2 regions of the Shewanella sp. MEBiC00475 genome follow, and region 1 is predicted to be linked to the other one. Evidence: predicted binding sites of a transcription regulator. Region 1 holds the regulator's gene; the other holds the start of a gene.
The links. Region 1 encodes FliA, which starts transcription of late flagellar genes. Its sites were predicted from a motif close to CTAAAGNTNNNNNNNNNNNNGCCGATA; they were not measured.
Positions count from the first base shown of each region.

Region 2: the regulator FliA is predicted to act here: its motif matches at 7,971-7,997, upstream of FCN25_RS06520 (cytoplasmic protein).

Region 1 is NZ_CP039928.1:3,675,730-3,688,221, reverse strand. It holds gene FCN25_RS16485 (chemotaxis protein CheW) at 1-872, opposite strand, end outside; gene FCN25_RS16480 (ParA family protein) at 856-1,650, opposite strand; gene FCN25_RS16475 (membrane anchored protein in chemotaxis locus) at 1,696-2,160, opposite strand; gene FCN25_RS16470 (chemotaxis response regulator protein-glutamate methylesterase) at 2,153-3,346, opposite strand; gene FCN25_RS16465 (chemotaxis protein CheA) at 3,377-5,530, opposite strand; gene FCN25_RS16460 (protein phosphatase CheZ) at 5,546-6,283, opposite strand; gene cheY (chemotaxis response regulator CheY) at 6,297-6,680, opposite strand; gene FCN25_RS16450 (RNA polymerase sigma factor FliA) at 6,725-7,444, opposite strand; gene FCN25_RS16445 (MinD/ParA family protein) at 7,437-8,321, opposite strand; gene flhF (flagellar biosynthesis protein FlhF) at 8,326-9,711, opposite strand; gene flhA (flagellar biosynthesis protein FlhA) at 9,741-11,840, opposite strand; gene flhB (flagellar biosynthesis protein FlhB) at 11,964-12,492, opposite strand, start outside.
Region 2 is NZ_CP039928.1:1,474,203-1,486,694, reverse strand. It holds gene FCN25_RS06555 (hypothetical protein) at 1-167, shown strand, start outside; gene FCN25_RS06550 (23S rRNA pseudouridine(2604) synthase RluF) at 207-920, shown strand; gene FCN25_RS06545 (S46 family peptidase) at 971-3,127, opposite strand; partial or broken gene FCN25_RS06540 (aromatic amino acid transport family protein) at 3,312-4,513, opposite strand; yybP-ykoY riboswitch at 4,748-4,870, shown strand; gene FCN25_RS06535 (TMEM165/GDT1 family protein) at 4,954-5,508, shown strand; gene mdtD (multidrug transporter subunit MdtD) at 5,519-6,946, shown strand; gene FCN25_RS06525 (STAS/SEC14 domain-containing protein) at 7,260-7,640, shown strand; gene FCN25_RS06520 (cytoplasmic protein) at 7,741-7,935, opposite strand; gene FCN25_RS06515 (MarR family winged helix-turn-helix transcriptional regulator) at 8,070-8,561, shown strand; gene chrA (chromate efflux transporter) at 8,899-10,050, shown strand; gene FCN25_RS06505 (methyl-accepting chemotaxis protein) at 10,172-11,836, shown strand; one part of gene prfB (peptide chain release factor 2) at 12,050-12,124, shown strand; one part of gene prfB (peptide chain release factor 2) at 12,126-12,492, shown strand, end outside.

The DNA of each region.
Region 1 (12,492 bases):
CATTGACTATCTTCAAGCATTACAAGGTACTGATATTTTACCGTTTGTGCTAATTCTGGAGAATACTTTTCAGGCATCACCCATGCACAGGTATCAACCACATTTATTTTACTGTCGCGATGGGTTTGCACCCCCATAAACCAAGAGGGTCTACCAATAAGATGGTTTATCTTCTCAATTTTAATAATTCCACCTAAGCTCACCAGTGGAACCGCTAACGTTAATCCTGCTACCTTAAAAAATAACACCTGAAATTCATCATCGAGTAATTCTTGTAAATCATGAGTAATACTCGGCGGTTGATGGCCAACCTGAGTTTGTGGCACCGTGTCTTCGTGTACCGCAGCCTCCGCCACCAACTGATCATGCTTAATAATAGCGTCTTTTATGTCAGTACGTGAACTTTCATTAATTTTTATATCGACTAACGGCTTGATTTCTTTATCCGTTAATCGTGTTTTTTGTATTTCTGCAGTATCGATTACCGTTTTAGGTTCGATCTGAGTGATAGCCCGACGCACACGTTCAGAGCTGGCTTTAATTTGTTGCGATATATCAACTTCTGTTTTTGGTTTAGACACCGCTGACAGTAATTTTTCCAACGCAAGTTTATCGACATTAGTCGTCGGCTCTGCATATAGCCGTTGATTAACAATAACAGGAGCAGATTTTGAAGATGTCAATTGCGAATAATGAGCCGATAATGCTATTTCTGCTGCACTTAAATTGACAGAACTACTAGCGATGTCATTGACGGGAGCAACAGAAATAGTTTGTTTTATCTCAGGGCTTCTTTCAGGAGTAGCTTTTGGCAGTTCCTGTAATAAAAGACTGAAATAATCAAAAACAGTTTCATCAACCGATTTTGACATGATTGAACTCCCGAGAATATAAAAAATCTAGCAGGCGATTATATGCTTTTACACCTCGGCTACTGGCAGAATAATGTGATGCTGGTAAATGAGCCAAGCTCGCGTCTCTAAATTTAGTATCAACAGGAATCACGTCATCAGGCCAAAGCATTGGACCATATTGATCCTGTAAAAATTGCAGTGCTACTGGGGAAGCTTTTGTACGCTTGTCATACATAGTGGGCAGAACAGTATAGCTATAACGTGTTGTTTTAGAACGTCCCATGATGTCCATGGTTTTGACCATACGCTCAAGTCCTTTTATGGCCAAAAACTCAGTTTGAACAGGAATAATAATATGATTACTTGCCGCTAATGCATTAACCATTAACACCCCTAAAACGGGTGGGCAATCGATAATAGCCACATCATATTTATCTTCAACCAGTGCTAATAAATTTCTTAGCACCAAGCCCATTCCTTCTTGATGGCCTAATGATCGATCGAGTGTCGCTAACGCCATATTTGCCGGAATAATATCCAAGCCTTCAATCTGAGTTGGGATAACATTTTGTAAAATGAATTCTTGGGTCAACGACTGATGCTGCAAAAATACATTATAAAGTGAGCTAGGCACTTCGTCGGAATCAATACCCAAATAATAACCAAGAGAGGCATGAGGATCTGTGTCAATCATCAACACACGTTGACCACGCTTAACCAATGATCCGGCTAAACTGGCTACAGTGGTGGTCTTACCCACTCCACCTTTTTGGTTAGCTACCGTCCATACTTTCAAAAAAGCCTCTCAACTTATCATAATGATGCTGTTATCGAATAATGACTACTGTTTATCTTGCTTATCATCACGGGTTGTTACGCGAATACCACCATTGGATAAACGGATCACTTTAACCCCTTGAGCATTTTCCGATACGATAACGTCTTGCTTTTTCAATTCAGCAGAAACATCAGTATCATTCTTATTGCTATCAACTTCAGTTAGCGGTTCACTATCTAAAGCTCCTGGTCCCAATAACACGCTTTGTGTTTGATCCTTTTTTGCAGACGATATCATTGCTTTTGTCTGTTCAGGGTGTTGAGTTAACCAATTAGCAATATTAGCCGCTTGGTCTTCAGGTGCCATCAACAATACTTGAGAAGCAGTTAAACGTAAAACATCTTGCTCTAATAATGTGACTTTACGATGAGCATGAATATATAAACCCGCTAACACTAATATGACTATAAAGGATAAAAATAACCCCAGAGAGAGCTTAGTCTGTAAAGAGTATTCAGACTTAGCCACGACTAGACTCTTTTAAAATGGCTTCAGCCATATTTTCTAGCGCAATAGAATGAGAAGATAGTCCAGCTGAAGCTATAGCTTGCGGCATTCCATATACCACACAACTAGCTTCATCTTGTGCCCAAATAGTCGCACCAGCAGACTTTAACATTCTGGCCCCTTCTCTACCGTCAGCCCCCATTCCCGTTAATATAACGGCTAAAACATCACCACCAAAAGCTTTAGATGCTGACGCAAAAGTAATATCCACAGACGGTTTATAGTTCATTTCAGGGGTTCCTGGAATCACTTTCAATCTTCCGTTCATACCATTTCGGTCAATCATCAATTGCATTCCGCCAGGCGCTAAATAGGCACAACCAGGATGCATAACATCACCATTTTCGGCCTCTTTCACTTCAATTTTACACAGTGTATTTAACCGAGCAGCAAAAGCGGGCGTAAAAGCAGCAGGCATGTGTTGGATCAACACAATAGGATGAGGATAATTAGCCGGGAAAGCCGTTAACACTTTTTGTAATGCTACCGGACCCCCTGTTGATGTTCCGATCAATAAAACTTTATATAGCTTACCACTGGCTCGAATAGACGATACTGAAGAAGTGGATTGATGAGCAGTCTGACGTTCCGGAACTGGAGTCGCTATACTTGAACGAGTTTCCGTAGTTGAATTCAAACGACTGCTTAGAGGGCGAGAAGACAGCTTTGCTTCTTTATCGACAATCGTTGTTCTACGAGGTTCAGGTGCATTTACAAAAGTAGACGTTAACGAACTAGGACGATACATTCTACGTCGCCCTAACGCTTTAATTCGTTGTTGTAATAAAAAAATTGCATCATCTTTATTAGTGGCAATATCTTCAAAACGTTTAGGCAAAAAATCTAATGCACCGGCTTCTAACGCATCGAGAGTGGCTTTTGCGCCATCATGCGTTAATGATGAAAACATCAAAATTGGAGTAGGATTCTTAGCCATGATTTCACGGACAGCAGTTATACCGTCCATCACAGGCATTTCAATATCCATCGTAATGACTTGTGGCTTTAACTTTGCAGCCATATCAACAGCTTCTTTGCCATTAACAGCAACGGCAATGACTTCGAGATCAGGATCTTGATTGACAATCTCACTGACTCGACGTCGAAAAAAACTGGAATCATCTACAACAAGTACTTTTATGGCCATTTAAGTCCTTAATTAATGGAACTTTTGTTGTTATTTTCTGCTCTTTGCATAATGTTTTAGCAACCCAGGTACATCTAAAATAAGTGCAATACCACCATCAGATGTAATTGTCGCGCCAGCCATTCCAGGTGTACCTTGCAACATACTACCAAGCGGTTTAATGACCACTTCTTCTTGGCCAATCAACGCATCAACAACAAAACCAATTTGCATGGTACCAAGCTGGACAATCACAACATGGCCTCGTTCTTTGTCACCATGTTTAAAAGTAGACTTTTTACTGTGCAGCCAATGCTCTAAATAAAAGAGTGGTACGGCTTTATTACGGAAAATAACCGTCAGCTGGCCATCAACAATATTGGTATTTTTTAAATCTAAATTAAAGATTTCATTTACGCTCGATAATGGCAGTGCAAATACTTGATTAGAAACATCAACCATTAATGTCGGCATAATAGCCAAGGTTAATGGCACTTTAATTTCAAGTATTGTGCCCTTACCTTTCATCGAGTCTATATGAACAGTACCATTAAGTTGATTAATGCGGGTTTTAACCACATCCATCCCTACACCACGACCTGAAATATCTGAAATTTCAACCTTGGTTGAAAAACCAGGAGCAAAAATAAGGTTATAAGCTTCGCTATCGGTCATTCTCGAGGCGGCATCTTCATCTAACACACCACGATTTATTGCAATTTGTTTTAACTTCTCAGGATCCATCCCTGCACCATCATCCTCAATTTTTAGTAGGATGTGGTCACCTTCTTGGCTAGCTGATAAGGTAATGGTACCAGCCCGAGGTTTACCATTCGCTTCGCGCGTAATCGGCATTTCGATACCATGATCGACCGAGTTACGAACTAAGTGAACTAAAGGGTCGGCTAACGCTTCTACCAGGTTTTTATCAAGATCTGTGTCTTCACCAATCATGATTAAATCAATTTCTTTATTTAGGGTGCGCGCCATATCTCGAACAACACGAGGGAAGCGTCCAAATACCTTCTTGATTGGTTGCATGCGAGTCTTCATTACCGCGCCTTGTAAATCAGCGGTAACTAAATCAAGATTTGCAAGGGCCTTAGACATTTCCTCGTCTTCACGATTAATTCCTAAACTAACCAATCGATTACGTACCAATACTAACTCACCAACCATATTCATGATTTCATCTAAACGAGCTGTATCTACACGAACCGTTGTTTCGCCTTGTGGAACAGAAGGTGCTTTCGCAGGAGCTTTATCTTTAACCAGTTCTACTTTCGGTGTGACCGCCGGTGGCGTTGCAGCCGCGGGCTTCGCAACAGGTGTCACTACGGATTTCTTAGGTTCTATTTTGGCAGCAGTGACAGGTTCTGATTGCGTTTTAGCAACCGCTGGGGCACCGGCTTTACCATGCAACTCATCTAAAAGGCGTTCAAACTCATCGTCAGTAATTTCATCTGAATCAACTAGAGGTTCAACAACCGGAGTACTTGCTGGCGGCTTAGGTGAAACAAGGGGATCAGACTTTTGTGAAAGTGAACCAGAACCGTGTAACTCATCTAGTAATGCTTCAAATTCGTCATCAGTAATTTCGTCGCTATTACTTGCAGCAGGCTGTAAAGCCGCTTGAGATGATACTGGACTTTTACCAGTACCATGTAAAGCATCAAGTAATGCCTCAAATTCGGACTCATCAATGTCATCAATACTACCAGAACCAGACAATATACCTGATGAAGAGGAGATACCTTCGATGTGTTCTGGTTCGCTTGGCTCAAGATCTTCAACTGTCATTTCTGAAGGTAAAGGGGCGCCTGAACTTAATAATTTGAGTTTAGCGAGCAGTTCAGAATCTGCAGAGTCTTGTTCTTGCCCCTGCTGAGTTTGAGCAAACATAGTATTAATAGCGTCGACCGCTTGCAAAATAATATCCATTAACTCTGCATTTACGCCACGTTTTCCGGTGCGTAATAAGTCGAACGTATTCTCAGCTTCGTGACACACATCAACCATGGGTTTTAGGCTTAAAAAGCCTGCGCCACCCTTAACAGTGTGAAATCCACGGAAAATAGCATTAAGTAAATCACTGTCATCAGGATTATTTTCAAGAGCAACAAGCTGCTCTTGTAGAAGCTCTAAAATCTCGCCAGCTTCAATTAAAAAGTCCTGGAGTATCTCTTCATCAACATCAAAGGACATTAAATTGACTCCTAATTAGAAACCGAGGTTTGATAGCAGATCGTCTACTTCATCCTGACCAGTCACAACATCTTCACGTAATTCAGCATGCATGATGGGACCTTCTGCTTCTATCTTATTATCGTTTATAGCTGGCGATGATTCGGTAACATGATCTCCAAACACAGTTAACATTGAGACCAAATTACTTTCTACTTCACGAACTAAATCTATCACTCTGCGGATCATTTGACCCGTTAAGTCTTGGAAGTCTTGTGCCATTAAAATTTGATTTAATAGCTCACGTAGACGGTTTGAATCATGTTCGCTATGGGACATAAACTGCTGAACATCATGACAAAGTGATTTAAACTCACCTAATTGAATATCACGACTCATTAGCTTATCCCACATAGGCGTCATAGATTGTATATTACTAATGATGGTATCGGCCAAAGGTAGACATTCTTCAACTGCGTCCATGGTTTTATTTGCAGCTTGTTCTGTCATATCGATAACATAATTCAATCTTTCTTTAGCATCCGGTATCTCGGTATTCGCTAATTCAGATAAACGGTTATCTACTTGAAAATCTCTTAATGCACTATGGAGTTGTCGAGTTAACTTACCGACCTCTTCAAAAAGCTCGCGCTGCAATGGTGTTGCAAGCTCCCTGATAACGTCATCTGCTTTATTTTGCTGACCAGAAGAAAGCAACTCAACAAGTTCTTGGGCCTGTTCGAGAGTGATCAACCCCGATATTGATGCCTGCATGACTTATCCTTGCTTATGCGAGTCGTTCAAAGATTTTATCTAACTTTTCTTTTAACGTCGCCGCGGTGAAAGGTTTTACCACGTAACCATTAACACCGGCTTGCGCTGCTGCAATAATCTGTTCACGCTTAGCTTCTGCGGTTACCATCAATACAGGTAAATGCTTTAAAGAATCATCGGCACGAATCGCTCTAAGCAAATCGATACCTTGCATTCCCGGCATGTTCCAGTCTGTTACTACAAAATCAAAATCGCCTTTTTGTAACATAGGTAGGGCTGTTGAGCCATCATCTGCTTCTTGGGTATTATTAAATCCCAAATCTCGCAACAAGTTCTTAATGATACGCCTCATTGTTGAAAAATCGTCAACAATGAGAATCTTCATATTCTTGTCCAAGGTTTCCTCCGGTGAGCTGATACTCATTTGCTCTAGATAAGTTATTATTCTTGTGTCCAATGCTTGAGTTTTGCTTTTAATCTGAGCATTGCCTGACTTAATATCTGGCTTACTCGCGATTCACTAACTTCAAGGATTAAACCAATTTCTTTTAAATTTAATGCTTCGTCATAATATAATGACAACACTAAGGCATCTCTTTCTGGTAATGTTTTAATTGCTGCAACCAGCGCAGATTGGAATTGCACTTCAGCAAGTGAGTCAAAGGTTTTATCTGTCGGTTCGTTGTCAGTGACTAACACATCTTGCGAAACGCCAAGATCTTCTATGCCTATGATTTTACCAACAGAAACATCATTTAAGATATGATGGTACTCATCGAGCGACATATCAAGTTTTTCAGCAATTTCAGTGTCATTAGCATCACGTCCAAGCTGTTGCCCTAATTCATCAATTACCTGGGCAACACGACGATTATTTCGATGTACTGAACGTGGGACCCAGTCACCACGGCGAATTTCATCTATCATTGCGCCACGAATTCTGATACCCGCAAAGGTTTCAAATTTAGCGCCTTTACTGTTATCAAAGTTAGATGATGCTTCAAGTAATCCCATCATCCCAGCTTGTAATAAATCATCAAGTTGCACCGATGCTGGTAATCTTGCCAGCATATGATGGGCAATTTTTTTTACCAGCGGTGCATACTGTTCAACAATAGACGTTTTGTTATCGAACTGAGTATACGCAGCGGCTTTATTCACTCGTTGTTCCTTCTTCTTGTATCGGTTTACGTTGTACAAGACGTTCAACAAAGAACTCTAAATGACCACCGGGCTGTTGTGGTACAGGCCAGGTCATAATTTTATTAGCCAATCCTTGGTAAGCAATAGCTGAAGGTGATTTAGGATACGCTTCAACAACTAACTTTTGCTTACGAACAGATTTTCGTAAATTTTCATCAAATGGAACGGTTGCCACTAGTTCTAAAGCGACATCTAAGAATCTATCCGTCACTTTACTTAGTTTAGCAAATAACTCCATACCTTCTCGTAGACTTCGCACCATATTTGCTACAATTTTGAAGTGGAACACACCATGTTCACGGCTTAAAATTTTAATCAATGCATAGGCATCAGTAATTGATGTCGGTTCATCACATACTACGATTAATACATCTTGTGACGCTCGAGAAAAACTCAGCACCATATCTGATATACCAGCCGCAGTATCTACAATTAAAATATCGAACTGAGTACGCATTTCACTAAATGCACGGATTAAACCGGCATGTTGTGCTTGTGTTAACTCAACCATCGCTTGAGAACCTGACGTAGCTGGAACAATACCAATACCTTTAGGTCCACGTACGATGATGTCATCTAATTCGGCATCACCGGACAAAACATGAGATAAATTTTTCTCCGCACGTATCCCAAGCATGACATCGACATTAGCTAAACCTAAATCGGCATCAAGCACTAATACACGTTTGCCCTTTTCAGCTAGCGCTACCGCGGTATTAATTGACACACTGGTTTTACCCACTCCGCCTTTACCACCGGATACGGCAATTACTTTTACTTTATCGTTATTTGGTTGATTCATCATACGTAAACCACTTGCTTGATCCCGAGTCATATTTTCACTCAAATGCATAGGCTGTGTCATTAGACCACACTGGGTCTTGTGACGTCTGTTGTTCTTTTTCGTTTAATGCTGCTAATGCTTGCTTCGCTAATTCTAATGTATCAGCCACTTTCATGTCTTCAGGAACACGTTGACCGTTTGTAACATAACTCAATGGTAACTCATTTTGAATCAATACGCTCAATGCACCTGCAATTGATATCGATTCGTCTAATTTAGTCAGAATAGCACCAGATAATGGAATCCGCTTAAAGTGCTCTACCGCATCTTGTAATACGCGACGTTGACCTGTCGCAGATAATACTAAGTAACTCCGAATAGGGATCCTACTGTTTGCTGTCAAATTATCAAGTTGTTGATACAGACGCATGTCACGTTGTCCCATACCGGCAGTATCAATTAACACTAATTTCCGGTTTCTAAACTGATAAAGAATTTGTTCTAATTCTGATAAATCATTTGCTTGCTTAACTGGACAACCCATAATTTTCCCATAAGTCGCTAATTGGTCATAAGCACCAATTCGATAATGGTCAGTGGTAATTAATGCAACTTGTTCAGGGCCATGATGGGCAGCAAATCTCGCAGCGATTTTAGCTAAAGATGTTGTTTTACCGACACCAGTAGGTCCAACAAATGCCACAACGCCACCACGTTTAACAATGTCATCACCTTGATTATCAAGTAGATTAGCTAAACTTTGTGGTAACGCTCTCACTAAATCTGCTGGAGAGTAATGTTGGCTTAATCCGGCTAGTTTAGCCGCTACTGCAGGGGAAAACTCAGCTGCAATCAATTTACTTTCAAGCATGGCACCAACAGGGTCGGTGCGCTTTTTTTGATCCTTCATTAATGAAGACACTTGATGGGTCAATAAGCTTCGTAATGAAGCCATCTCTTCGCGCAACTCTTCCATATCAGCAGATTGATTTTTATTGGCTTTCTTAGAATGTTCCGCGGTAGTTTGTGGTTGAAAAGTTGCAGCTGATTTAGCTGGCTTAGCACCTTCTAATTGACGAGCCCATTCAGGTAATTCTGGCTCATCTTGGCGCACTGACATCTGCTGAGTCATGCGGTTATGTTGTTTTTCAAGTAATGCTTGCAGTGAATCAGCCGCTGGCGGTGGGCTAACTTTAGATTGAGCTTTCACAGCAGGTTTAGCACCTAGTGATACTCTATCTTCACTCACATCCATAAAACTGCTGGTCGGCGCTTGTGACGCAATAGCGGCTTTAGGTTCGTCATAATCAACCGCCGCGACAATTTCTATCCCACCAGTGACTTTCTTGTTTGACATAATGACAGCGTCAGAACCTAGCGTTTCTTTAACTTGGGCCAATGCTGCGCGCATATCTTTGGCAAAAAATCGTTTAATTTTCACTTATGCACCTCTAAAAACTGACATTATCACTATTGACCTACAGCTGAAACAATTCGTATTTGCTTCTCGTCTGGTATTTCTTGATAAGAAATCACTCGTAAATTTGGAATAGTGTATTTAACAAATCGTGACAGCGTTGACCTAAGCATGCCAGATGTCAATAAAATGGCCGGTTGCCCTACCATTTCTTGCTTCTGAGCAGCATCTAATAACGACTGCTGCATACGCTCTGCAAGGCCCGGTTCAATATTAGGTCCTTCACCGCCGGTAGCCTGCATAGACTTATGCAACATCTGTTCCAACTCTGGCGCCAATGTAATGACAGGGATTTCAAGCTCTGGACCAGAGATTTCTTGTACAATCATACGTTTTAACGCAATACGCACTGCAGCCGTTAGCACTTCAGTATCATTACTCTTAGTGCCATATTCTAGCAATGTCTGCACTATGGTGCGTAAATCGCGTACCGATACGCCTTCATTAAGTAAGTTTTGCATCACTTTAACGACCGAGCCCAGAGGCATAACATCTGGCACAAAACCATCCACTAATTTAGGTGAATTTTTGGCCAACATATCCATTAATTGCTGCACTTCTTCGTAACCTAATAGTTTTGCAGCATTATTACTGAGTACTTGACTAATATGCGTCGCTACCACAGTTGCGGTATCAACTACGGTATAGCCCAATGTTTGCGCGTGTTCACGTTGCTCAGGTGCAATCCATACAGCCTCTAAACCGAAGGCTGGATCATGAGTCTCAATGCCATCAAGCTTACCGTACACTTGGCCAGGATTAATCGCTAATTCACAATCATGCCTAACTTCAGCTTCCCCGACCACGACGCCCATTAACGAAATGCGATAAGCATTAGGTGATAAATCTAGATTGTCACGAATATGTACAGCGGGAACTAAAAAACCTAATTCTTGCGAGAGTTTTTTACGTACGCCTTTGATCCTGCCTAATAGCTCACCACCTTGAGACTTATCAACTAATGGAATTAAGCGATAACCGACTTCAAGTCCAATGGTGTCTACATGACGCACATCATCCCAACTTAAATCTTTAGGTTCTTTATTTTTAGTTTCAACAGGCCCTTTAGTCGCTAGTGTCAATGCGGCTTGTTTTTTATCTACGTTACGCTTGTAAACAAAGTACGCAGCACCTGCGGTAATAAATGCAAATGTTAAAAATGCAACATGGGGCATACCAGGCACGATACCCATAACAAATAATAACCCAGCGGCAATGGCTAATGATTTATGACTGTCAAACATCTGACTAAACATCATTTGGCCCATATCACCAGACTCATTTTGACGAGTCACCAATAAAGCAGCGGCAATAGATAATAATAAACCAGGGATCTGTGCAACCAAACCATCACCGATGGTTAATAACGTATAAATTTCTACAGCACTAGAAAAATCTAGATCATGCTGCACAATACCGATAACAAAGCCACCTAAGATATTGATGACTAAGATCATAATACCAGCAATCGCATCACCTTTTACAAATTTTGAAGCACCGTCCATAGCACCATAAAAGTCAGCCTCTCGGGTAACTTCAGCGCGACGAATACGAGCTTGATCTTGGGTTAACGTCCCCGCATTTAAATCGGCATCAATGGCCATTTGTTTACCAGGCATGGCATCTAAGGTAAAGCGAGCACTCACCTCAGAAATACGTCCAGCACCTTTAGTCACAACGGCAAAGTTAATGATGATCAAAATAAGAAACACCACTAAACCAACGGCATAGTTACCACCGATAACCACCGAACCGAAAGCTTCGATCACTTTACCGGCAGCATCACCACCATTATGACCTTCAAGCAATACAATACGAGTAGAGGCAACGTTAAGGCCAAGCCTTAACAAGGTAGCCACCAGTAATACGGTAGGGAATGCAGCAAAATCGAGGGGTCTATCGGTATAAATAGTAACAAGCAACACCACTAATGCTAACGCGATATTGAATGAGAAAAGGATATCGAGCAAAAAAGCAGGAATGGGTAACACTACCATTGCCAGCGCCGCAAGCACCAATAAAGGTGTACCAATACCTTTAAATGTCGCCAGTCTTATTTGTTTAAATTGCCCGAAAGCTGCTTTTGCATCCATTGAGGTAAACCCTTCGTATAGTCTATTGCGAAATAAAGTACTGATATTTGACGCCAATAAAACTATAAAGCAAAAATTGAGCCACTATTAGTTATTGCACAACATAAGCTAATTGAGTGGTGATTAATGCTTCAAATCATCAGGGATAGGTTGATTAAGTGGGATGGCTTTAGGTCGACGGCCTTTACCTTTCTGGTATTGTCTTAGTTGAAATACATACGCTAATACTTGAGCTACTGCGGTAAATAAACCTTCTGGCACTTGTTGATCAATCTTAGTGGTATGGTAAATAGCGCGAGCAAGTGGTGGTGCAGAAACAATAGCAATATCATGCTCACGAGCAATCTCTCGGATCCTAAAAGCAACGTCATCAACGCCTTTAGCGAGTAAGAATGGAGCTGACGAACGTTTTACGTCATATTTAACTGCCACCGCATAATGTTCAGGGTTAACCACAATAACATCTGCATTAGGCACCTCAGTCATCATACGTCGCTGTGCCAACTCTTGCTGCATCTGTCTTATACGGCCCTTAACTTCAGGCTTACCTTCTGAATCTTTATATTCATCTTTGATTTCCTGCTTAGTCATTTTCAGTTGTTTATTGTGATTCCAAATTTGAAAGGGTACATCAATAATCACAATAAATAGC
Region 2 (12,492 bases), 2.2 Mb from region 1:
ATTTTACCGCTTGCTCAGTCGATTTCCCCCAGTATTGTATTGTGTCACCAGCGATGTGGTCATTAACACAGGCAAATATTTTATGGTGTATTTGCCTTGGTTTAAGTCTGCGGACTACCATTAAAACGCAACAAATTAACAATTATCAATTGCTCCAATCCCATTAATTTCTGTCTATTCTTACTTGGGTATTGTCTATGACCTCAATGCGATTAAGTCATTATTTGGCTGTGTGTGATGTGGCCTCAAGACGCCAAGCCGCGCGACTTATTGATAGTGGTCGAGTCAGTATTAATCATCAAATATCCAAGCATACCGACCGAATAAACCTCGCTGAAACCGTAACGGTTTTAGTAGACGGTAAACCGATTTTGCCTGTGCAAGATAAACAATATTGGTTGTATCATAAACCTGTTGGTATTGATTGCCGCTTATTAGCGGATGATCCATGTAGTCTGTTACATGTATTGCCTGAGTCACCAAGGCTTTATCCTGCCGGTCGTTTAGATAAAGACTCTCGTGGGCTGTTGTTACTCACTAATGATGGTCAATTAACGCAAGCGTTAATGCATTCGGATTACTATCATCCAAAAACCTATGTGGTCCAAGTTAATAAACCAATTAGTGCTGATTTTTTATTGATGATGGCGCAAGGAGTTCATTATGGTGATGTGCACACTCGCCCTTGTGATATTCGGTCATTAAGTCTAGCGATGGACGAAGACAAGTTTGAGATTATATTAACTCAAGGGCTTAATCGACAAATACGCCGTATGTGTCAGGTGCTGGGCTATAAAGTGATTGATTTACTGCGCACTCAGTTGATGGATGTGTGTCTTGATGATTTGGCAGAAAAAACAATGCGGCCAGTGACGGCCGCAGAGTTATTGAGTCTTAATATGAGTGAACAAGATAGTTAACCCATTTGTTCACATAAGCTATTGATTTAGGCTAATAGTTAACATAAGCGTTATTTAACAATGTCCATTTCAGCTAATAAGTTGTCAGCATTGTCTAAATACTGCATTACCCATAGCATATAACGGCTATCAACTTGAATTGAACGGTTAGTTTGTGGATCATATCCCCAGTCACCGATGATACTTTCATATACACCATCAAATAGTAAGCCGACTAATTCAGCACGACCGTTTAAGGTTGGTGAACCAGAATTACCGCCAGTAGTGTCTAAAGTCGATAAGAAGTTAACCGGTACTGAATCAACGGCTTTGACATAGTAATCGCCATATTGCTTTTGCTTAATCAGCTCAAGCTCTTTAGCTGGTGCATCAAATGGATCAATGCCCGTGTCTTTAGCTAAAATGCCTTCTAAACGGGTAAAAGGCACTGCCACCAAACCATCCTGTGGTGAATACCCCTTAACGTTACCGACAGTCACACGCAAGCTTGAGTTTGCATCAGCATAAACAGGCTTTCCTAGCTCGCGATTATAAGCAATGATGGCGTCCATATATTGTGGGCGTACTTTCATTAGGTCGCCAGTAAGTTGCTTCTGTGCTTTTTCTAATGCCATATCTGACGCGTAAGTATTAACAGCAAATTGAATAAACGGATCGTTAGAGGCTTTAAAGTCTGCAACAGATTTGTTCATCCATGCTAAACGTGTCGCTTGATCATTAAGTGTTGTGTTGGCGTACATCTTGTCTAATGTATTGGCTAGTGCTTCAGCATCAAACTTGTTGGTAATACCAAAGGCTTTATCCAAAGACGCTAAACGTTGCTCTGCAGGTAATGCAGCATAACGTGTTAGTAAATCAGCTAGAATGGCCTTATCAACGCTGGCGGCATAACGGCGATCAATACGCTCCATGCTTGAGGTAAAGTTGGTCATGTCGCGGTCTTGATATCCCGGTTCACGATCCATATCTGCTAAGGTTTTTTCATTGGCTAAACGGTACAGGTCACGTGCAGTTGTCACCATAGTGGTGTAACCGATATAACCTAATAAGATATCACGTTGTTGATTTTGCTGACTCTTAGCGACGAGCTTTTCTAAGGTGGTCAAGGTTTCGCCATATTGTTGCTGACGTTTTTTATCTTTATTGATCCATGCAGTTAAATCACTTTCAATTTTATTGCGATCAGCCAACATGGTCGATTTACCATAAAATTCGATCATAGAAGTGAAGTTTTTGGCATAGTTAGCTAAGCCAGCAATGAGGCTTTCGTATTTAATGCGTTCATCACTGCCTTCTGGCGCAGTTTCTTTGATGATCTCAATCATACGCTCGCGTAGTACTTTTCCTTCTGGATAAGCCCACTCAAACTGATTTTTAACTTCATCTGCAGTGCGGTAACGGTTAGTGCGGCCAGGATAGCCAGCAACCATGACGAAGTCGCCATCACTAACACCTTTAGCTGATACTTTTAAAAAGCTTTTTGGCTCGTAAGGGACATTGTCTTTACTGAAATCAGCAGGCTTACCATCTTTTGATACATAAGCACGATAAAAAGAGAAGTCACCGGTATGACGAGGCCACATCCAATTGTCGATATCGCCGCCATATTTACCCACGCTTGCTGCTGGATTATAGGCTAAACGTACATCGCGAATTTCTAACTGCTTAACCAGATAATATTCTAAGCCGCCGTGGAAGCTATACACTTGGCAACGGTATCCGTCTTCTTTTTCACATTCAGCAACTAAGGTTTTTTCTTGTAGTTCAATGCCTTTATAAAAGTCATTGCCCACTTTATCCATTTGGTTCGCTTTCACTTTATCAGTAACATTGGTTACCGCTTCGGTGACAAAAATACGTGAACCCGGTGTTGCAGGTAATTCTTCGGCATAATTTTTTGCTAAGAAACCGTCTTTAAGCAAGTTTTTTTCGGGTGTTGAGTTGTACTGAATTGAGCCGTAAGCGCAGTGATGGTTAGTTACCACTAAGCCTTTAGGCGATACAAATGAAGCGGTGCAACCCCCTAAGCTAATCACTGCATTCATTGGAAATTCGGTTAATTTAGAAATTGAATCAGCGCTTATTTCTAAGCCTTTTGCTTTGAGCTCATCCGCCATTGCGGGAAGTTGATGTGGCTGCCACATACCTTCATCTGCTGCAGCGCCAAAACTGGCTGCTATTGCGACAGTTAATAACCATTTTTTCATTATAGAATTCCATTTTAAGAGGGAGCTTGTCATAAATATTGTGCCAGTTTGTCTCATTATATGAATCAAAATGATGAAGTCACAGAAACAAAAAAGTCAGGCTAAGCCTGACTTTAACAAATGTTTAATCATCTTAATAGCGTTTGCAAAACTCGCTTACAAATCCATTAATGATATATATGATTTAGGTCAACGCCACCATCAACTGAGCGACAACAATCAATGTGCCGAGTAAGCCTGCAATAATAAGTCCCAAGTTACCACCAGACACCTCATATCCTCCAAGCTGTTTTGAGCGTTGCTTTAGTGCCATTGCAATCGGTAAATAAATAATCATGACTACCAATGGAATAGCTGCAAAACCAAGCACTTTGAAAAATCCGTCTGGATAATACAACGCACATAATAGCGGGGGATAAAGGTAATTAACCATGTTTTAGCCCGCCCAGCAACATCATCTTTGGCTCGAGTGAGTTCAGCAACATAATCGAATAAGCTCATGGTGACGCCTAAAAATGAGGTGATTAACGCAAGGTTAGCAAATAAATCAATTGCTTGGCTGATAATATGTGACTCGGCTAAGCCCTGTAAAGCCGTCACGAGTTTAGGTAGTGAACCACCAAAACTATGAACAGTTTCTCCGCCTAAAGACCCTAATGTCACTAATAACCATAGAATGTAGCAAACTAGTGGAATGGTTGAGCCAATCAATAATACTTTTCTGAGCGCCACTGCATCGCCATTTAGGTAGCGCACAATGGTTGCAATACACACATGGAAACCAAATGAGGTGAATACCACCGGGATGGCCGCTAACCATAATTGTTGTAGCGCCATTCCTTCAGCAACATTAGTTGAGTAATTGTTTAGTGCGCTGATTACGTTAACGTCTGGTAATAAAAATGCCACTACAATAACCAGTAACACCACCATAGAGGTGAATAAAATCCGTGAAACTTTATCAATCCATTTCACGCCAATGGCAATTAATCCACCAAAAAAAACCGTAAATAATATTACCGCCACTTGGTTGCTCATATTAATACCGATGGGGGCTAAGCGGGTTTCTAATAGCGATGAGCCTCCCATCAGATACACCATGGTTAAAGCAAACAATAAACTGAGAAAGGAACCGCCTTGGATTAGCTGGCCGATGTTACCCAAGGTTTTACCGGTAATTGCGTGGACGTTATCGCCGACACCGCTGTGAAGATTAATTTCTAACATTAATAACGAGGTGTAAGCCGATAAGGCCCAAATAATCACTAATAAAATTAATGCGGGGATCATTCCCAAGGCTGCAGTTGCTAATGGTAGCGCGAGCATACCTCCGCCAATTGCCGTGCCAGCGACGATTGAAATAGAGCCTAAAGTTTTAAAATTCACAGAAAACGTCCTGTCTAATTATTATTTTATTTGTGTCGGACATTAGCAGAAGGGGGGATGAGCAGGCAAGGATCTTTGATTGTTAAAGGCTAACAGCCGTGTTTATAAACAATTACATAACATTATACTTAACTGTTTTATACTCGACTTATGCAATAGTGTAGCATTACATCAGTACCGCAGAATAGCTTCAGCATTGTGAGCGTTGATTAAATCTTTTCATAAGTTATAATGCCGCTTGTTTTAGGGGAGTAGCTAACCTAGCACGTCGACAAGATGTGATTAGGAGTAAGTGTCAACATACTTGGCCAAATGCCATGGTACTTACAGCAAATCATTGATACTAATTGATTTGCCATGCAAGACCTAAGCACAGTAACTGCATTAAGGGGTATGTGGTGGCTTGTGCTTAGTTGTCATTTACCCCTAGGAATATCACATTGGAAGCTTTATTCGCCTCAACTCTTACTGTTGCCATCGCTGAAATTGGCGACAAAACTCAATTATTAGCATTATTACTAGCGGTCAGATTTCACAATAAAACCGCTATTATCTCAGGTATTTTACTCGCTACATTATTAAATCATTTTCTTGCGGCATGGTTAGGTCAGTGGGCAATTGCCTGGATTGACCCACAATGGGCAACCTATTTGGTGGCGGGTTCATTTTTTGCTATTGCGTTATGGGTCCTTATACCCGATAAAATGGATGATGATGATAATCGCTTCTATAAACTCGGTGCTTTTGTTGCTACGTTTATATTGTTTTTTATTGCTGAAATGGGTGATAAAACTCAAATTGCGACGGTAGTCTTAGCGGCAAAATATCAAGCACTGACATGGGTTGTCATCGGCACTACATTAGGTATGCTGATTGCCAATGTCCCAGTTGTATTGGCTGGAAGTTTTAGTGCAAATAAATTACCTATGAAGCTTATTCATCGAACCTGTGCTGTGATTTTTATACTACTCGGTGTGGCAACGCTGATGTGGTAAAGGAGGTTTAATGCCCAATAGCCGAGTTCTTGATAGTGATGCCGCCCGAGGATTGCCTTGGGTTGTCGCGATTGCTTTTTTTATGCAGTCACTTGATGGAACGATTCTGAACACCGCGTTACCAGCGATGGCCAACGATTTAAGCGAAGATCCTTTGCGTATGCAAGGCGTCATTATCGCTTACATGTTAACGGTTGCTTTGTTAATCCCTGCTTCAGGCTGGATTGCTGATCGCTTTGGCACCAAAAAAATCTTCTTTGGTGCGATTTTATTGTTCAGTTTAGGATCACTGCTTTGTGCATTGTCCAATTCATTAGACATGCTGATTGGCGCTCGGGTTGTGCAAGGGTTAGGTGGTGCTTTGATGTTGCCTGTTGGAAGACTGGTGGTGCTGCGGGCATATCCACGCTCGGAATTAGTACGGATCATGGGATTTATTACCATTCCCGGTTTACTGGGTCCTTTGCTCGGCCCTACTCTGGGCGGTTGGATGGTGCAATACCTGACATGGCATTGGATCTTTTTGATCAATCTCCCTGTCGGCGTGGTCGGTTGCTATGCCGTGTGGAAGTTTATTCCCGATTTACGCGGCAAAGAAAAATCGCGTTTTGATAGTCTAGGTTTTTTGTTATTTGGCAGTGCAATGTTGTTGATTACCATTGCCATGGAAGGGTTAGGGGAACTGGACCTGCCGCACTTACGGGTGATGTTGTTGTTATTTGGCGGCATGGCGTGTTTGATAGCATATTGGCTACGAGCCGGTCGAATAAATAATCCGTTATTTTCGCCTTCATTATTTAAAACAAGAACATTTGCTATCGGTATTTTTGGTAATCTTTTTGCGCGCTTGGGCAGTGGCGCATTGCCATTCCTAGTGCCTTTATTATTGCAAGTTGCGCTAGGTTATTCACCTTCTCAAGCTGGGATGAGCATGTTGCCATTAGCCGCAGCAGCTATGATAGCTAAGTCGCTGGCTCGACCTATTATCGAATGGTTTGGTTATCGCTTGGTGCTAACGATTAATACTTTGGCGCTGGGATTGATGCTTGCAAGTATGGGGCTGGTAGGTGAACAAACGCCATACTGGTTGTTGTTGTGCATGTTGGCGATTCTTGGTGCAATTAACTCATTACAGTTTACGGCAATGAATGCCGTGACTCTTATTGATTTAGACGATGTGAATGCCAGTAGCGGCAATAGCCTGTTGTCTGTGGTGGGACAGTTATCATTAAGTCTCGGTGTTGCGTGTGCTGGTGCTCTGCTAGGTGGTTTCAGTGCAGAAGTTGGCAGTGATGATATGACGACCGTTCTGCAAGCTTTTCAACGGACTTTTGTCACTGTTGGCATTATGGCGATGTTAGCCGCGACCATTTTTTCACAACTGTCTAAAGATGTTGGCCGAAGGGTTAAGGATTCAGAAGATAACATTGCACTTTAAGGTACATAGTTACATGATACTGTCCGCAGATGTCCTGGTGTTTGTTGAGCCAATCCACATCATACTCCGATGCTATTAGCCTTGGTTATTTAACGATAGCGGCAAAGTCGTTTTTTTATATTCTTAGTTTTCGCGCTAAACTCTTACATGCGTAAGGCATTAAACAATCAATCTCGGGTAAAACGTCACAACTCACACCATTTTTGTGCAGTCTTCCACACATTTTCTCCCGTAAACGCTTAAAATATATACATGACCGTTTCTAATCTGCACCTACATTTGATTATGTAAAATATAATAATGGAGTCACGTTATGGATATTAAGAGACATGGTTTATCAATAGGCATAAACCGAATTGAAAATGTGTTTTTTGTTACATTGAAAGCCGTTGGCACATTAACCCACGAAGATTATCTTGTCATTACGCCCATGTTAGAAGGAGCACTGAACCAAATAGCACAACCTAAAGTGAGTTTGTTCTTTGATGCCACAGAATTAGATGGCTGGGATTTACATGCCGCTTGGGATGATTTGAAGCTTGGATTAAAACATAAATCTGAGTTTGAAAGAGTGGCTATTTGGGGGCGTAAAAACTGGCTTGAGTGGTCGGCAAAAATTGGCAGTTGGTTTATTGCGGGTGAAATTAGATATTTTGAAGACCAAGATGAAGCCTTAAAATGGCTTCGCTATTAATCAGATGTTCATTATAAGCGGATCTTGAGTAGTGCATGTGTCGTTAGCGGTGTTATAGGGTATTTAACCCTAGGAAAATATTCCCTAGGGTTATAACAATTTATGCCGTTGTATTGACATTATGACCACTGTTGCCAACGGGCTGCGGAGCAGGTAGTTGCGCTGCTTCAATGAGTTGCAATGCCATTTTACCTTCAACCTGTTGCTGTTCTTTAGCCCTTACGGCCACTTTTAAGCTACTGCCAGAATCAATCGTTGTAGGCATTGAAGACGGTGAATTAACACTAATTGACATAGTTAACCTTAATATAAAGTTGGATGGTAATAGTATATCGGCCGAGAATCGAAATGCTTGATGCATTTTTGATTATAGGTTGTGCACAACCAATGTTATCATTAATCAATAATATTGGTTAGTGGAGTAAAACCATGTCTAATAAAGCGTTTATTGAATCTCAATTACTTGCGGCACAAAATCCGCTAGCACTTGAAAACCAGGTGTGTTTTTCTTTGTACAGTGCCGCGAATGCGATGATCCGCGCATATCGACCATTGTTAGATGAGCTGTCGCTGACTTACCCACAATATCTAGTGATGATGGTGCTTTGGAAAGAGCCAGGCATAAGTGTTAAAACCTTAGGGGATAAATTACATTTAGATTCTGGCACGTTAACCCCATTACTAAAACGTTTAGAGAATAAAGCGTTAGTCACCCGTGGACGCAGTGAGTTGGATGAACGTGTGCGTGTGTTACATGTCACGGTGCAAGGCCAACAGTTATATCAGCAAGCCTTGACTATTCCTGAGCAAATGCGTTGTAAAGTCGGTGGCAGTATCGAAGATTTGCAACAATTAAAGCAACTGTGTGATCAAGCATTTATTGCGCTTAATTCTGGAGAGGTGAGTAATTGTGAAATGTGATGAACTTGAGCATGATGATTGTCTCATGAATACTCAACTATCATGAGCTTGAGTCAATAAGTTTACTGCAACAACAGTTAAGCTATTTTATTGATATTCACCCGTTAGCAAAGGTTAGCGCCAGTATTAAGCGGGAACTGCATTTTACACAAGCCAAGATGGTTACCCTTGGAACTGTTCACCAAGCAAGTTTACACTTGATTAACCCCCAGAGTGACAAACCGCATATGTGATGGGGCTCGCTATTGTCTAAAGACATGCTCTAAAGATATGCAATCATAAAAGTGTCATCTTAATGTCATAGTATTGTTTATCAACATAAAAAGGTATCAGAACTATGTGGCAAATATTCAGTCGTTTTTTAGCGCTAGGGTTAATTAGTTTTGGCGGCCCTGCGGCACATATTGGTTACTTTAGAAAAGCATTTGTTGATGAATTGCAATGGCTAGACAGTAAACAATATTCCAGTTTTGTCGCTTTAAGCCAGTTTATGCCTGGCCCTGGCTCAAGTCAGGTTGGTTTTGCCATTGGCTACCATCGTGGTGGTTTATTGGGTGGGTTAGCGGCCTTTTTAGGGTTTACTTTACCGTCTTTTTTACTGATGTTTTTATTTGCGGTAACTAGTGCCCAATGGTTAGATTTAACAGCCGTTGAGGGCGCTATTCACGGCCTCAAACTACTGGCTGTTGTGGTTGTCGCTGATGCGACCTTGTCAATGTTTGGCCAGTTTTGCCAGCGTAAAACAACTAAAGTATTAATGGCCGCAACCGCTGTCGCGACGCTATTAATGCCTTCATTATCAATGCAAATTGCGGTGTTAATAGTGGCTGCTGTTGTCGGGGTTATGTTGTTGACTCGAGGTGAGGCTATTACCCCAGATGCTCCAGCTATCAAGCTTAATTATTATTGGTTAGCATTATTTATTATCGGATTAGCCACATCGTTTTATTTCATTAATCAACCCGATAGCCTTGGGCAAATTTTTGCAAAATTCTTCCAAGTCGGTAGTTTGGTTTTTGGTGGTGGACACGTGGTGCTACCATTACTTGAAACCAGCGTGGGCGAATACATGACCCCAGACCGTTTTTTAACGGGTTACGCGCTTGCACAAGCTATTCCTGGCCCCATGTTTACGTTAGCCACTTTTTTAGGTGCTGACTTATGGTTAGAGTCACCTATTCAGGGGGCATTAGTCGCCACATTCGCTATTTTTATTCCGGGTTTTTTATTAATGCTGGTGGGGTTAAAAAGTTGGCATTCAATCAGTCAGCGGCCAGCTATTGCTGGTGCGTTAGCGGGAGTTAATGCGGCTGTTGTTGGGTTGTTGCTTACAGCACTTTATCAGCCGGTGTTCACTAGTGCGGTAACTATGCCGTTGGATATGGCGTTGGTGATTATTGGTTTTACTCTCTTAAAAGTCTTTAAGCCTGGGCTTGTATGGCTGGTGATTGGATTTGCAGTAATCGGTAGTGGATTGCCAATGTTGTAAAACGGTTATTATATTGTCTGTTTTTGCGACATGCTTCACTCTATGGTGCTGCATTTATGAAGGTTTTTTATTAAATAAACTATAATAATAAGTAGATTTTACCTACTAAGGCCTAACCATTATGCTGGGATCTTCTCTACGCAATAAACTACTTGGACTATCATTAATTCCACTGTTATTAATCCTTATCGTATTGCTGAGTCTTTTTTATGTTAATGAAAGCGCATCATTGACCAAAGATATTGAGACTTTTCGCAGTGAATTAATTTCAGAACGTAAAAATCAACTTAAAGAAACAGTTCAGGTTGCACAAGGCATTGTTGAATATCAACTTGCTTTAGGTGATGAAGGTGATGTCAAAAATGCTTTAAGAGACTTGCGTTTTGGTACAGCGGGGTATTTTTATATTTATGATGATACAGGTGTGAATATTTTTCATGCCACTATACCTGCACTTGAAGGTCAAAACAAAATTGATATGACCGACCCTAATGGGACTAAAATCATTGTTGGATTGTTGGATGCAGCTAAAGCGGGTACTGGTAATTTTTCGTATTACTATCAAAAACCAGGTAGCGACAAGCTTATTGAAAAATTAGGTTTTGCAGTAATGATACCGAATACTAATTGGATGTTAGGTTCAGGCGCTTATATTGATGATATTGAAGAGTCTATTGCTGCTTACGAAGTTTATAAAACTGAAGAGATGAACCAGAAAGCATTTTTATTTTTATTAATCGCGTTAGGACTTGCTGGTGTGACGGCCTTTGCCGTGGTGCTGATTGCACACAAAATGGTAGTGCCAATTAAAAATATGGCTATCTCGTTACATGACATTGCCAAAGGCGAAGGGGATTTAACCAAACGCTTAGACGTATCCAGCGAAGATGAGATTGGCCAATTAGGTAGCGCATTTAATCTGTTTGTTGACAAATTACAGCATATTATTGGTGATGTAGCCGGCGCTACGGACAGAGTTAAACATGCTGCTCAAAGTATCAGTGGGCAAACCATGTCGATGTCTGAGCAACTCAACCACCATAATAATGAGGTGGATCAAATTGTCACCGCTATCACCGAAATGTCAGCGACAGCCAATGATGTGGCCCACAACACGAATATGGTAGCAGAAGCCACCCATGCGGCCTCAGACAATGTAGCGAAAGCACAAAACTGTGTTGATACCTCATTAACCGAAGTATCCCATTTAATGGAGCAAATCGACAATGCAGCCGCAGATGTTAAGTCATTAAGTGAGCAATCTACAAAAATTAATACCGTACTTGGTGTGATAGGTGGCATTGCTGAACAAACCAACTTATTGGCGCTTAACGCAGCGATTGAAGCTGCACGAGCGGGCGAACAAGGCCGAGGGTTTGCAGTAGTTGCCGATGAAGTAAGAAACTTGGCCAGTCGCACTCAAACCAGTACGGTTGAAATTAACGAAATGCTGGCCGAATTGCATAAGCTCGTGACTAAGGCTGTACAAACCATGGCCGAAAGCCAAACCAGTTGTTTAAGTTCGGTTGAGTCTTCAAGGGCTATTTCTGAGAGTTTAGGTGCTGTTACCTCATCCGTAACCAGTATTAACGACATGAGTACTCAAATTGCTACCGCAGCAACAGAGCAAAGCTCAGTAACTGAAGAAATTAATCGTAATATTAATTCAGTACAAGAAATTGTGAATATGTTATTAACAGCTAGCCAAGATGCTTCTGGTATGAGTAAAACGGTGGCGAATGAAGGTCAGACGCTGTCTGAGCTGGTTGGGCAGTTTAAGATATAAACTAATTGCCATTGTAAGAGCTACATAAAAATGAACCCTCAGAGGGTTCATTTTTTTATGTTTTATCCGCAATCGAGATGAGTGCAATACCCTTGGCACATATTCATCATTAGTTTGTTAATAATCGCTCTTCTGGTCTAGGTTTAGTACCTGTCATGGGGTAAAATACGCCGTTGCACCTTTTGTTAACTGCTAAATATAAGTTGAATATTCATGTTTGAAGTTAATCCAGTAAAATTCAAAATCAAAGAGCTCGCTGAACGTACTGAGTTACTTCGGGGGTATCTTTGACTACGCTGCCAAAAGTGAGCGTCTCGAAGAAGTCAATCGAGAGCTAGAAAGCCCTGAAGTGTGGAATGAGCCTGAACGTGCTCAAGCCTTGGGTAAAGAGCGCGCCGCATTAGAAGCCGTTGTTAAAACTATTGATGATATGGACACGGGTCTTGAAGACATCGAAGGATTGCTAGAACTGGCAATCGAAGAGGATGACGAAGAAACGTTTAATGATGCCGCTACCGAACTTGAAAGCCTAGACTCTCGTCTGGCCGATTTAGAATTCCGCCGCATGTTTTCTGGAAAAAGCGACGCTTCAAACTGTTATCTTGATATTCAATCTGGTTCTGGCGGCACCGAAGCACAAGACTGGGCCAACATGG